2 linked regions of the Candidatus Kuenenia stuttgartiensis genome follow. The protein of the gene in region 1 interacts with the protein of each later gene in a pairwise test. Links are inferred from orthologs where the notes say so. Each region holds a gene or a part of one and is shown on either strand. Other genes may lie near its edges.

Region 1 (7,754 bases):
CGCTTGGCTCGAACTACTGTTTCACGCAATGAATAGCCACATCCTAAATGAATTAATAATGTTCGAAGAAGCTTTTCTTCAGATTTATCCTTGCGCAAGCCTTTTAAAGCATTTGTATCAACGGCTAAACTTTTCCAATCGTTTGGGAAGAAAGTTCTTAGAAGATCCCAATCTTCTCTCATCATGGCTTTATCCTCCTATAGAGTGATTAGCGGGATAATTAACATAAAAATACCATGATGAATAAAATTTGTCAATAAAACAAGTTAGCGCTTATGGGGCAAGGGGTGGATGCTAATCCCTTTAACCACTTATAAAGTTTGAACCGAATAATTATAACGAAAGGGAAGCGGGAGCTTCCAATGCACTTGCGTTCCCAAGCCGGAGCTTGGGAACGAGGGTATTAATAAGAAAAATATTCAATATTCAATTCTCAAATTTTTGCTCAGAACAAGTGACAAATAAATTCCAGATGCCAAACAGGAATTTTGTGATTTGGGCATTGGAATTTTACCGCAATACGTGGCCCCATCATACGCATAAACCCATAAGTTCAGGTTTGCAAACCTGAACCCGCCGGGAGTTATGGGCTGTCAAAGTGAAGCTGACGTCAAAACCCTCTTTACAGGACTTCGACAATCTTAACCGTGCTGCCGATCTGATTGAAGCGGATATACGGGTACTTATCTCCCAGACAACCCAGTCAGCAGCAGGAAAGACACACATTTCATGCCCCTTGCCAGTCTTGTTGAAAATACTCGTTGAACGATAATATATATCAGGTAAAATTTAAAAGGTATTTCTTGTGCTAATCTATATTTGTGAAACACCTTAGTTTTTTGAAACCGTAGGGGCGAAGCATTTGCCATAACTGGCATACATGCATTCATGCCCAAACGGGCAAATGCTTCGCCCCTACATCGTGCGGCAAACAATGTAACTATTGGAATTTTTCAAAAAACTAAAATGTTACATATTTGTTATTTTACCTAAAACACTCGCAATAAAAGGAACATACATAATGTTACAGGGAATCATATTTGATATGGACGGCACACTTACCAAGCCCAAAGTGGATTTCGCAGCCGTTGAAAGAGACATTGGCGCAAAGGTTGGGTTTATTTTAGACTATGCAGAACAATCCAGTCCTGAAGAACGCGCAAGGGCAATGGGTATCCTTGAGCGTTTTGAGGAACAAGCGGCAATGGAATCGGAACTCAATGAAGGGGTAACAGAGATGCTGGAATTTTTGCAAAAGAAACAATTAAGAACAGCTCTTTTAACCCGCAACTCTCGCAAATCGGTCGATACCGTTCTTAAGAAACACAACCTGCATTTTGAATTTATCGTAAGCCGTGACGACGCCAAGCCAAAACCGGATCCGGATCCTATTTTTCTGCTAAGCAAAATGATGAATATCCATACAGACCATTTATTGATGGTTGGAGACTATAAATACGATATTATGTGCGGCAAGGCGGCGGGGACGCGAACGGTTCTTTTGCGTTACAAAGAGTATGTCGAAACAGAGGTAATACCTGATTTTGAAATAGATTGTATTAAGGACATCGTACACATCATAGAACATTTTGAAAAGGCAAAGTTAAACACACATGGGAAAACGAATTTTTAACAGCACTATTTTCAGCCTATTTGCTTCTGCGCTAATTATTTTTCTCGTTAACAGGGCTTCTCTTTGCAGCGAACAGGCAAAACGCAAGACGCTGGACGAAGTTCTCCTTGCAATAGAAAAGGCAGACGGCGAATTCAAAACCATGAGGGCCAATATAGCGATCACCAGAACCATTCCACTGCTGGATTCCACGGAAGTATCCAGAGGAAAGATGCAATATAAAAAACCCGACCGGTTACATTTAAAATTTGACCCTCCCCGCGATGAGGTAAACATTATTGACGGAAAACACCTGTGGATATATCATCCAAAAGCAAAGCAGGTCGAAAAATATGCTGTAAATAAAGGAGAACATACCGCACAGAACATACATTTCTTTGGGTTTGGTTATGGAGAATCGGTAGCTTCGGCGAAAAAAGACTACACAATTTCCCTGGCAGATACAATGGAGGCCGGTAAGAAATGTTTTTATGCGCTTGATTTAACCCCCAAAAGCACTTCATCCCAATATGCAAAAATTCGCCTGTGGATAGAGGAAGGGGTATGGCTGCCGGTAAAAATAGAATTGCATGAAAGCGGCGGTGAAGTGGTAAATTTGATTGAATTTGAGAGCATCACGCTCAACAGCCGGATGTCTGATAAACTCTTTATGTTTGATCCCCCGAAAGGAGTGGAAATTATTGAACCGTTTTAGCAAAACCCTGTATTCCTTTCTCTTCTGTACTGCAAATGTATAAAACCTTGCTTCCGGGTTGCGGCCACCCCACGCCTTGTTCTCCGCATTCCCGAAAACAATGTATCAACTCGTTCTTTTAACTCTTTCTTCCCCCATGAGTGTTTCAAGAAGAGGCTTGTTTTGTACTGCAACGTCTTTGTAATAATTCAGTGTCTTTAGCCTTTCATGTTTTAATATCTCACCCCCCTCAAGCCTCTCAATTGCCTTTCGGTTCATGTACGCTATTTCATATAAGGGGTCGATTTCCAAGGCCTTATCAATGGCGGATAACGCAAGTTCTTTCTTTCCTAAATGCGCATAGCACAAACCTATATTCCCCCACGACTGTGCATGCCCGGCGACCATTTCCGTACATTTTTTAAAACCGCACAGGGCGTCTTCTCATTGAGCATTATCCATATGGGAAAATGCCTCATGAAATTTCCTTTCTCCTTCGAGGTATTTATTTAAACCGACTCCATGATGTTTCATTATATGTTCCTCGCTTTCAAGAAGCATATGCCTTGCCGCCTTCACAAACTCACTATCCTCTTCACCGATAATCACTATTCTTTTCAATGTTCTCAAATAGTTTACCATGTCAGATATTTTCAGCATCGCTACCGCCTTGTTATAATGCGCCTGGACAAAATATGGAAAAATTTCAATTGCCTTATCAAAGTGTAGTATTGCCTCATCATACATACCCTTAAATGCATAGACAACGCCCATGCCATATTGCACAACATGATTTTCCGGGTGCATGCGCAATAATTCATCCATCTTTGCTTTTGCCGCATCAATATCGCCCTTCTCCTGCAATAGTAAGGCATTGTCAACCTCCCGTTCAATTCCTTTGTCACTGCTGTATTTCTCTGCGGTATGACATCGGGCGGCGTGATATCTTTCCGCATATTCATAATAATTGCAGCCTTCGCACATTTGAGTACGAATAGAAGCGCAACATTTCGGACAAATCAATGCATCATGGCGCTCCTTACAACCTCTTTTTGCCTTTGTCGCATTACACAGGACACACCTTGTTTTTTTCATATTTTCATAACCTCGCTTTAAAACTGCTATGAGAGAAACAACTTCATCATTATTTAATCATCGGTAAAAATCCCTGTATTCCTGTTTAGAGCCGGTGACCGTGGCAAATTGCGATGGCAAGGGCGTCAGATGCGTCCTCCGGCTGCGGAATTTCCGGCAAACCAAGTATGGCTTTTACCATTTCCTGCACCTTGCCTTTATGGGCATTTCCGTTTCCGGCAACCGCTTTCTTCACCACTCTGGCAGCATATTCAGCAATAGGAATATTTGCCATCGCAGCGCACAGAAAGATAATGCCCCTGCCTTCCCCTATTTTAATGGCTGCTTTAAAATTTTTGCCAAAAAAAACCTCTTCTACCGCCATGTGATCAGGCTTATATATTGTTATTAACTCTGTTACCCCTGTGTATATTGTTTTGAGGCGTTCCGGGAAATTCTGGTTCTTGCCGGTTTTTATAGAACCATACGCGACCGCTTTTATTTCCGCACCGGATTTTTCTATTACGCCATATCCGGCAATCAGCGTTCCTGGGTCAATTCCGAGAATTTTCATAGTCCAGTATTGATAATTATTTTAATGTTTAGACATTTTCAATTGGCCATTGGTAAGTTTGTGATGAATTTCTTAATCTGTGCAATCTGTGGTTCCCTTTCGAATCTCGTATTTTTTATTTCTAGATTGTTTGGTTCTGGCTATGCCAGCTTAGGAATTTCAATAATTTTTAGTTAAGCATATCCCCGTTTTTCAACCGTAAGTTTTTGTTTGACAATTTAGCCCTTCAAGCATACCCTTACTATTGTTCACAGACTTAAAACAAATCGCTTTTTTATACATAGTACCATGAAAAAATTATTATTAAATACGAATAAAATAGTAAATAATCTGATAGACATTGTCAAGCTGCTTAACTTCAGGGACGCAAAGTCTCAAAGCAGTGCGAGTACAATAAATATGTCTTTGCGCCTGGTATGCAAACATATCATGGTAAACAGATTCTTCGGCGGCATTGCCCTGGTCTTTTCACTGGGAATATTTTTGCTGATGATAGGAGCATTTACTGCTGCTGCACTTTTGCGTTTCCCCGGAGGCCTTGGAGCATTTTATATGCTTTGCCTTGGTTTACTATTGGTCGTGTTTTTTAAAATACTACTGATACCGTTGCTGTCCATAAATAAAGAAAAGATAGCGCTGCTGATAGAACAAAAATATCCTTCTTTGAATAATGTGCTTATCAGCTCTTTGCAACTGACAAAGAAACAACGAAACACACAGAAGATAAAATATTCCGGGCAGATGGTCTCTATGCTTGTTGATGAAGCCGCAAGGAAACTGAAACAATTAGACCTTCAATCAGTAGTTAATAAAAAACCTCTCATCCTCGGCAATACACTCCTTATTTTCTCCGTGCTTCTTTTCGGAACGGTGTATGCATTTCATCGTTCTTCTCTGGACAAAAACATACCGCTTTTATTTGGCTATCTTAGCGACAGCAGCAGTATAGGCGGAGAGCCATTTGCAGTTTCAGGCGTCCCTGTTATTGGCGATATTACCGTATGCTACCGATATCCTCTTTATTCCGGGCTGGAGACAAAGACGATATACAACACAAGCGGCAATATTAAAGCCTTGAAAGGGAGTGAGGCGCAAATCAGCGCCGTAAGCGGTCGCCCCGTAACATCAGCAAAAATCATTTATAACGAGTCTGCAATAATTCCACTTGCAGTTGAAAACAACAAGGCCATGAGCGGCGTATTGCAGGTGCTGGAGAATGGCTCTTATTGTTTTGAGATAAAGGATTTGAATGGGCGTATTACCAGAGATCCTGCATTATATACAGTTGAAGTTATTCCAGACCTGCCGCCTGAAACGTCTGTTATTGCTCCGGCAAAGGATTTGGTGGTAAATGAAAAAGATGTTGTAAACCTTCAATACAATGCAAAAGATGATTATGGGTTGGCGGAGATTTCTCTTGCATATGAAGTTGGAAATGAAAAAAACACAAGGCATTTGTCCCGTTTTGATAAAAGGCAATTATTTTACAACGGAACGTACAAATGGTCTTTGAGCGAATTGCGCCTGCAGCCCGACGACAAGGTGGCGTACTATATTGAAGCAAAAGACAACGATACGATATCAGGGCCAAAAACCGGCAAATCTAAAACTTATTATCTGGAGATTTATAGTTCCAGAAAAAAACACCAGGAATTGATTAAACTACAGGAATTGCTCGTGAAAGAAGCGCTGTGGTTGTTGTCGGACGACCTTGTGAACAGGATTGATGATGAAAAATGTGCCTCAAAAGAGTACCTGCTTATGAGGCAGGATATTATCAATGAACGGGTGAGCGTTATCAACCGCCTTTTTACGGATATTCTGGTTGGTATGCAGGAAGATGTCAGGGCAAATTACAGTGTTTACTACGCACTGGAAAATTTGAGAAAAAAGTTTCGCGATGTGACGGAACAAAAACAAACGGCCATACAAAAAGCGATGCTCGCCATAGTGGGCAATGATGTGCCCTTGGCAATGTTATTGGAACTGCAGGTAATACAGGATAGGGAAGTGACGGAAGTGGAAGATATGATACTATTCCTTAATGAAATGATACAAAAACAAAAATTGGATGATGTAATAGATACGGGGAATAATCTGCTCCAATCGCAGAACACTCTTGAAAAATTACTGAATCAGATGCGTGAAACCGGGGACATGGAACTGAACGAAAAGGCGCTTGCTGAATTAAACAACATTGAAAATGCTATCCGGCAAATGATGATGAAGCTTATGCAAATGGCGCAGAGTGAGCATATGGATGAATTCTTAAACGCAGATGCACTGAAGGGGATTGAACAGGATGACATTATGGGCGATTTAAACGAGATGAAGAATGCGCTCAAAAATGGCGATAGTGAAACCGCTATAGAGGCGGCCAAAAGGATGCTTTCTTCCTTGCAGAAGATGATGGATCAGATGAATTCCGCCTCACAGGGACTGACGGATTCATTTTACTCCGATACCATGGAAAAGATGGATACGATGCTGGATAATTTGTCGGAACTGGAAAATAAGCAAAGAACGCTGGCAGAGAAAACGGAAGATTTAAGGCAAGAGGTTCAAAAACGTGTCTCAGAATCAACCAATGAAACGCTAAAATCCTTTTTTGAAAAACAGGAAAAAAGGATTGAAGGGTTAAAACAGGATATTGCCGGGACAAAAAAATATTTGGCAAAGAATGAATTGCTGCAGGAATATCTTCAAACAAAACAGCAGTTGCAACAGTTTTCCGGACAAAGAGAAATCCCCGCGAGCTGGTTTAGCGATTTGTTTGAAAACGATAATAAATCCGGCATGTCTAAACAGGAATCGGCGAAGTTCTCCGGGCTGACAAGGAAAAATGCGGAGTTGAACCGTGAAATTAACAGGGACCCTCTGCAAAGAGATTTCCTTTCTATTGATAAGGAATTACCTCAGACGGAGGAAACGCTTCAACATCTGGAAGAAATGCTGAAAGGCAGAGAGATAGCGGAATCATTAACCTTAGCACGGGAAATTGCAAGGGATACAAATCACTGGAATAACCGTATGCAAGACTCTATTGAAATGAGAAAAGATGCGGGGAAAGAACTGTTGTCGGAAGAAGAGCTTAAAACAACAAAACAGATCGACGATGCGGCAAAACAAAGTCAAAAAATAGTCCAGGATCTTGAATCTATAATGAAATTCCTCGATGAACACCAAATCGCCGGCATGACCCTGGAGGATCAGGAGACATTGAAAAAGTATGCGGGGAAACAGGAAGAGTATAAAAATGAAACAGAGGAACTTATGGAAATGTTAGAGCAGCTTGCAAGCCAGGCTCCGTTCATGGACGAAGAGGCAAACAGGCAACTGGAGATGGCTTCAAACTCCATGTCCGGTGCAAAGCAACGGCTGGAAGGGCAGGATATTTCAGGCGCGGTCATTGAGGAAAGGGAGTCGTTGTATCGTCTGTCTGAAGCAAAAGAAGGGGTGCAGAGGGCAAAAGAACACATAAAGCAGGGAATGATTGGTGAAGGGATGCCTATGCCGTTTCGCGGCAGTATGATGGAAGGTCAGGTTACTTCTACTTCAGAGAAGGTGGAAATACCTTCCGAGGATGCATATAAAGCGCCTAAAAAGTTCAGACAAGAAATTCTTGACGCACTGAAAGACGGATTACCGGAGAAATACAGGGATTTAAATAAGGATTATTATCAGAGATTGATTGATTGATTGAGATATATGATGAAAAGAAAAGCGGTCATACTATTATTGCTGTTGTTCGTGGTACTTCTATCACGGGAAAAAGAGGCGAAGTCACGGACGAATGAATT
Region 2 (5,471 bases), 530 kb from region 1 along the record:
TAAGCTTCCCTCGCCAACGCTTAATCCGCCTATGGCATAGCCCTGAAAATTCATTTTTTCAAGATGTTTTGCGCATTCAATGCGAAGTTCCTCGAAAACGCTTCCCTGAACTATGCCAAAAAGCGCCTGGTCTTCATTATTATGGGAATCCAAACACCGCGCAGCCCAATTAAGCGTTCTCTCAACTGCAACACTTGCCATGTCTTTTTCACAGGGATACGGAACGCATTCATCAAATGCCATAATAATATTTGCCCCGATGTCATTCTGTATTTTTATCACCTTCTCAGGGGTAAGTAACAATTTTGAACCATCAATAGGAGATTGAAATTCCACACCATTGTTTGATATTTTTGTCAATTTGCTTAACGAAAAAACCTGGAATCCCCCACTATCCGTTATAATAGCGCCCTTCCATCCCATAAACCGGTGAAGTCCGCCAAGTTGTTTAATAATTTCAGCGCCTGGCCGCAGACATAAATGATACGCGTTACATAAAATTATTTCCGCTCCTGTTTCTTTGATCTGCAGCGGGGTTAGCGTTTTAACCGTACCTTGCGTTCCAACCGGCATAAAAACCGGGGTAGGGATAATCTGACCGGCCAAATGTAATTCGCCACGCCTTGCTTTTGTTTGTTTATCTGTTGCCAAAACCTTGAAAAACAATTATTTCCCCCAAAAGAATGGGTGATTAATATATTCGCCTTAACTCACTTTTTGGATAATAATGTCCCAAAATCTCTCTCCAGTTAAACCCTTTTTTCGCCATGCCCTGTACGCCATACTGGCAAAGCCCGACGCCATGCCCCCAGCCTTTGCCGGAAAAGGTAATATTCTTGCCATTATTCCTGGCGGTAAATGCGGTGCTATATAAATTATTTGGCCCTACCAGCAGCCTGAATCTGTTTGCATTCATCAGTTCCTTCCCTTTTGCAGCAATAATTTCAACCTCAGAACCATGCTCCCCAGGGCCATGATTTACCGTTTTAACAGAAACGATATTTGAAACGTTAACCTTCGCTTTTTGTAATTTCTGTAGTATTGAGGATTTCTCAATATTAACGCTCCATGTGTAATATTTGGAATTTTCGCAGTACCCGCATTTTACCCCAGACAGCGGAGGAAGCTTTTCTTTGCCAAATACCAAATTGACGTCCTCGGTATGTCCGCCGCAGGTGCTGTGAAAATAGGCAGAAAATATCTCTCCGTGATATGCCATAACAATGCCCGCCGTATCCTGTACAATTTTTACGCTTTTCGCAGTTTCTCCAAGCATGCCCCTGTATGCAAGCTCAGACTTATCCAGGTGGAACGGTTCGTTTTTTTTGGCCTTCCTTCTGTTTTCCACATAAGTTCTTATGGCGACTGCCTGGGAACGTAAAGCGTCTTCTTCCCATGAATTCGGCATTTCGCACCCAAGTACGCCTACCACAAAATTCTCAATATTAATTTCTTCGATAACCGAAAATTCTTTGTCTGTTTGCGGTAATATCCGTATTTCGCCGCGATAGGGGATTGAATCCAATACAATACCGCTACCCCCTAAATCTTTGATCCGTAACTCGCTATTGTAATGCCTCTTGCCGCCTAGGTTAATCCAGCCATTTTCGATAAAAACATTCGCTTTATCCAACTTCACACCTTCATCTACCACATTGGACAAACCCCCCAAAATCTGATATCGCCCATCAACCGACAATTCAGCTTTTTTAACCCTATCCAGAAGGAGTATCCTGACGTTGAGAGCACTTTCATCACGGGAAGCATAGTCCCGCCCCCCTTCTTCTATTTTTGTAATATCCCTCTTGCATGACAGATGAGTGACTGCAACAAGAAACGGCACAATGAACATTATTGCTATATAGAATGTTTTGTGCATGATTTTATACCAAAAAAATGGCAACAATTTAGTTTTTGAAAAACCACGGTAAGGGGGAACATGTCATCTTGAACAATGGCATATTTCGCCACCGCTTTTTGCCGGCAACCCCCCGGAAGTATCTTCATTCTCCTTGTACTGAAGGCTATTTCCCTTATATAATTCCCGGGTCGTATCTTTGTATCTTTCATATTCACTGAAGACACAACCACAATAGCCCTGCCGGTAAATCATGTTTTTTCGTGCAATTTCATTGCTATGCTCAGATAAATAACGATAATCACGATACAAAAAAGGTATCTCTTTTTCTTTTGATAGCCTTTCGGAAATTTCTTTTAATTGTACATGGTCCTGGTACCTGCTGAATAACATTGTAGAGGTGAAGGCGTCATACGTATGTTTTTTTGCATACGATGCGGCACAATCAAGCCTCATGGCATAGCAATCTGCGCAACGGTTGCCTCCCTCATAATTCACATTTTTCAAAAAATCTCTTAATCCATATTCTTCGTTAAAAATAATTTTTACTGGATTTTTTTCCTGAAAAACCCGCAATGCTTTTATTCTACGGCGAAACTCAAGCAATGGATGTATATTCGGATTATAAAAAAACCCGGTAACGGCAAAACCTTCTTTTTTCAATTCATTGAGTGGCGCACATAAACAACATGCGCAACAGATATGTAATAATAGCTGCATATTTGTTTGAAAATTCCTTTGCTATTGAAATATCTTTTTTTGCGCCGGCATTTGTTTGTGAACACCGAGATGCTCGTATGTTTGTTTTGTGGCAATTCTCCCCCGCGGCGTTTTTTCCAAATAACCTCTTTGGATAAGGAAGGATTCATACACTTCTTCTATAGTATCTTCTTGTTCATTTACCGATACTGCTATCGTTTTTAATCCGATAGGGCCTCCTCCGCTTTTTACTACCGTCTGCAAAATCTTGCGGTCCATTTCGCATAAACCATTTTCGTCTACGCCCAACATCTCCAGCCCCCTGAGTGCTATTTTCTCGTCTATCACATCCTTCCCGTCTTCTCCTAACACCTGGGCCACATCCCGAATTCTCCTTAAAAACCTGTTTGCAATCCTCGGGGTGCCACGCGACCGCTTTGCTATTGCTTCTGCACCCTTTACCTCAATTGGTATCGCAAGCTTACGCGCAGAATTACACACAATTTTATACAGATCTTCCCATGGATAAAATTCCAGTTTCTCAAGTACCCCAAACCGTGACCGTAACGGTGCAGTAAGCAACCCCTCACGGGTAGTGGCTCCAATAAGTGTAAACCTTTGCAGGTTTATTTTTACCGACCTCGCTTTTTGCCCCTGGTCAATAATTATATCGATGGAGAAATCTTCCATTGCAGAATACAAATATTCTTCTACATTAGTATTTAATCGATGAATCTCATCAATGAAAAGAATTTCACCTTGCTGTAAATTGGTTAAAATGCCCGCAAGGTCTGCCGGTTTATCCAATATGGGACCGGAAGTCGTCCTTATAGCGGTATTTGTTTCACTCGCAATGATTTGGGATAACGTCGTTTTCCCCAAACCAGGCGGGCCGGAAAACAAGACGTGATCAATTGGTTCACCCCTTTTTTTTGCCGCTTTTATATAGATATGCAGGTTTTCTTTTATACGATCTTGTCCTATGAAATCATTAAATCTTTTCGGCCTAAGCGTAAGATCAAGATTACTATCTTCAATTGCCGCGGAAGAAGACAATACCCCTTCATTTAACATGCCCGATTCCTTACTTAGTAAATTAAGAACCATTACAGCACTCTATTATGTTTTAAACTTCAAGGCTTCCCGCACAAGAACTTCTATATTGTCCACCAAATTCAATTTTTTTACGGCCTCTTTTACTGCGTTTTCCGCCACAGGCCTGCCATATCCTAAAGAAATTAACGCCATAATTGCATCGTCGGCAAATGCCCTTTGTCTGCCATCCATTTCTATATCTATGGATGCTTTTGCCCCTTTAACGCTTTCCTTTAGTTCCAACACAATTCGTTCCGCTGTTTTTTTTCCCACTCCTTTGATTCGCATTAATGCCTTTGTGTCTTCTCTGGCTATTGCACACTTAATATCGTTTGCCGTACTGCCGGATAGTATGGCAATTGCCATAGTTGGCCCAACACCATTTACCGATAGCAATAGCTGGAATAAGCCCCTTTCTTCATCTGAGGCAAATCCAAACAGTTTTATGCCATCTTCTCTCAAAAACAACTGAGTATGAATTGTAACTTCGCCACGGCTGGGAATTTTTTCAAAAGTAGAGATTGGAATGTGTAATAAATAACCAACGCCTGCAACTTCCAAGACCAACTTGGTGGGAGATTTGCTAATCACTTGCCCCCGGATGTAATCTAACATAAGAATACCTTCCGCAACACACTGCTATATAACATCCAGCGCCATTCCTGCCATTTTCTTTGAGGCCTTTCCGCAAACACGCCTCCTGCCACTTTATACCGCCAACATTTATATCTGTCTGAAAGGGGTTTCTATTTTGTTGATTTCCAAGAAAAACTTACTTGTGGAACACGAAAAAATGCTGACCTTCAGATTGCAATCTGCCTAAACCGACCATGGCAAAGCAAACTGCCAAATCAACCTTTTGCCCTCTTCAGGGAACCAGTCTTTTTGCCAGTGGATTTCTCGATATTGTGCCCATCATAGGATTGTCCCAATTGTAATCCTTTTTGTATCAATATTGCCTTTATTTCGTTAAGAGAGGTTTCCCCAAAATTTTTAAATGTCAACAAATCTGGTTCTGAAATTCTTGTCAGATCTCTTAAGGTATGAATATTCATTTTTTCAAGGCAATTTCTGCTCCGAACGGAAAGTTCGAAGTCGGAAATGGGAATATTTAACACGTCACCTTCATGTCCCTGTTTTTTCGACGCCTCCTCATCAAAAACCATTTCCGAAGAAGCCTTTGCACTCTTCAGGCAAAATGAGGCCCTTTCGTGCATAGGCTCTACATCCAAAACGGCTTCATAACAAAAAATTGCGTCATCATATTTTCCATTGTCTTCGTATAATATCCCTAAATTCATGTATGCATTTTTATGGGCAGGACGGAGGTTGGTGCATCGTTCATAATATTCAATCGCAAGGTCGTCTTCCCCGGCGATATCGTAATTAAATGCCATTTGAAAAAGAGATTTCGTATGATTTGGTTCGATCTGAAGCGCCTTGTCGTAATGCACGAAAGCCTCTTCGTACATCCCCAAGGACTCCAGGCAATGTCCCCATTGATAATGCAGTTCAGCGTTGTCGTTGTGTGACTGTGAAAAATTCTTTATTACCTTTAATGCCTCATTGCTGTCGCCCGCCATTCTTTTTGTCTCGGCAATATCCATGCAGATATCAAATTCTTCATCATCTGATTTTTTCGCCCGTTCAAAACACTCTAACGCATTTTTATAATCACCCAATTCCTGATAACATTTCCCCAGGTAATACGAGCCTATTTTCCTTGTCTTTACTTCATTCAATAAGCCCATAGCTTCTTTCGTTTCTCCAATGATCCACAAACATATTCCCAGCAACAGCTTTTTGTCTTTCAGTTTAG

Evidence for each region. The genes of interacting proteins can lie anywhere in the genome.
Region 2: the proteins of ruvC (region 1) and ruvA interact in binary tests that used the Escherichia coli proteins (3 or more experiments, as listed by UniProt). The link is inferred for Candidatus Kuenenia stuttgartiensis from one-to-one orthologs.

What each region holds. Positions count from the first base shown.
Region 1 is NZ_LT934425.1:1,341,883-1,349,636, forward strand. Bases 2,221-5,029 are described here. They hold ruvC (crossover junction endodeoxyribonuclease RuvC), read right to left. Parts: upstream 3,955-5,029; coding sequence 3,487-3,954; downstream 2,221-3,486. Other genes in these bases: KSMBR1_RS06155 (LolA family protein), read left to right, coding at 2,221-2,327; KSMBR1_RS06160 (tetratricopeptide repeat protein), read right to left, coding at 2,433-2,714; KSMBR1_RS06165 (tetratricopeptide repeat protein), read right to left, coding at 2,751-3,401; KSMBR1_RS06175 (DUF4175 family protein), read left to right, coding at 4,243-5,029. Outside these bases: KSMBR1_RS06145 (IS4-like element ISCku3 family transposase), read right to left, coding at 1-185; KSMBR1_RS20840 (hypothetical protein), read left to right, coding at 599-772; KSMBR1_RS06150 (HAD family hydrolase), read left to right, coding at 1,022-1,633; more of KSMBR1_RS06155, read left to right, coding at 1,614-2,220; more of KSMBR1_RS06175, read left to right, coding at 5,030-7,653; KSMBR1_RS06180 (tetratricopeptide repeat protein), read left to right, coding at 7,663-7,754.
Region 2 is NZ_LT934425.1:1,869,554-1,875,024, forward strand. The notes cover bases 2,473-5,471. They hold ruvA (Holliday junction branch migration protein RuvA), read right to left. Parts: upstream 4,268-5,471; coding sequence 3,677-4,267; downstream 2,473-3,676. Other genes in these bases: KSMBR1_RS08560 (epoxyqueuosine reductase QueH), read right to left, coding at 2,473-2,578; ruvB (Holliday junction branch migration DNA helicase RuvB), read right to left, coding at 2,600-3,631; KSMBR1_RS08575 (tetratricopeptide repeat protein), read right to left, coding at 4,504-5,471. Outside these bases: tRNA guanosine(34) transglycosylase Tgt, read right to left, coding at 1-666; KSMBR1_RS08555 (SpoIID/LytB domain-containing protein), read right to left, coding at 692-1,879; more of KSMBR1_RS08560, read right to left, coding at 1,943-2,472. UniProt on the Escherichia coli protein: The RuvA-RuvB-RuvC complex processes Holliday junction (HJ) DNA during genetic recombination and DNA repair.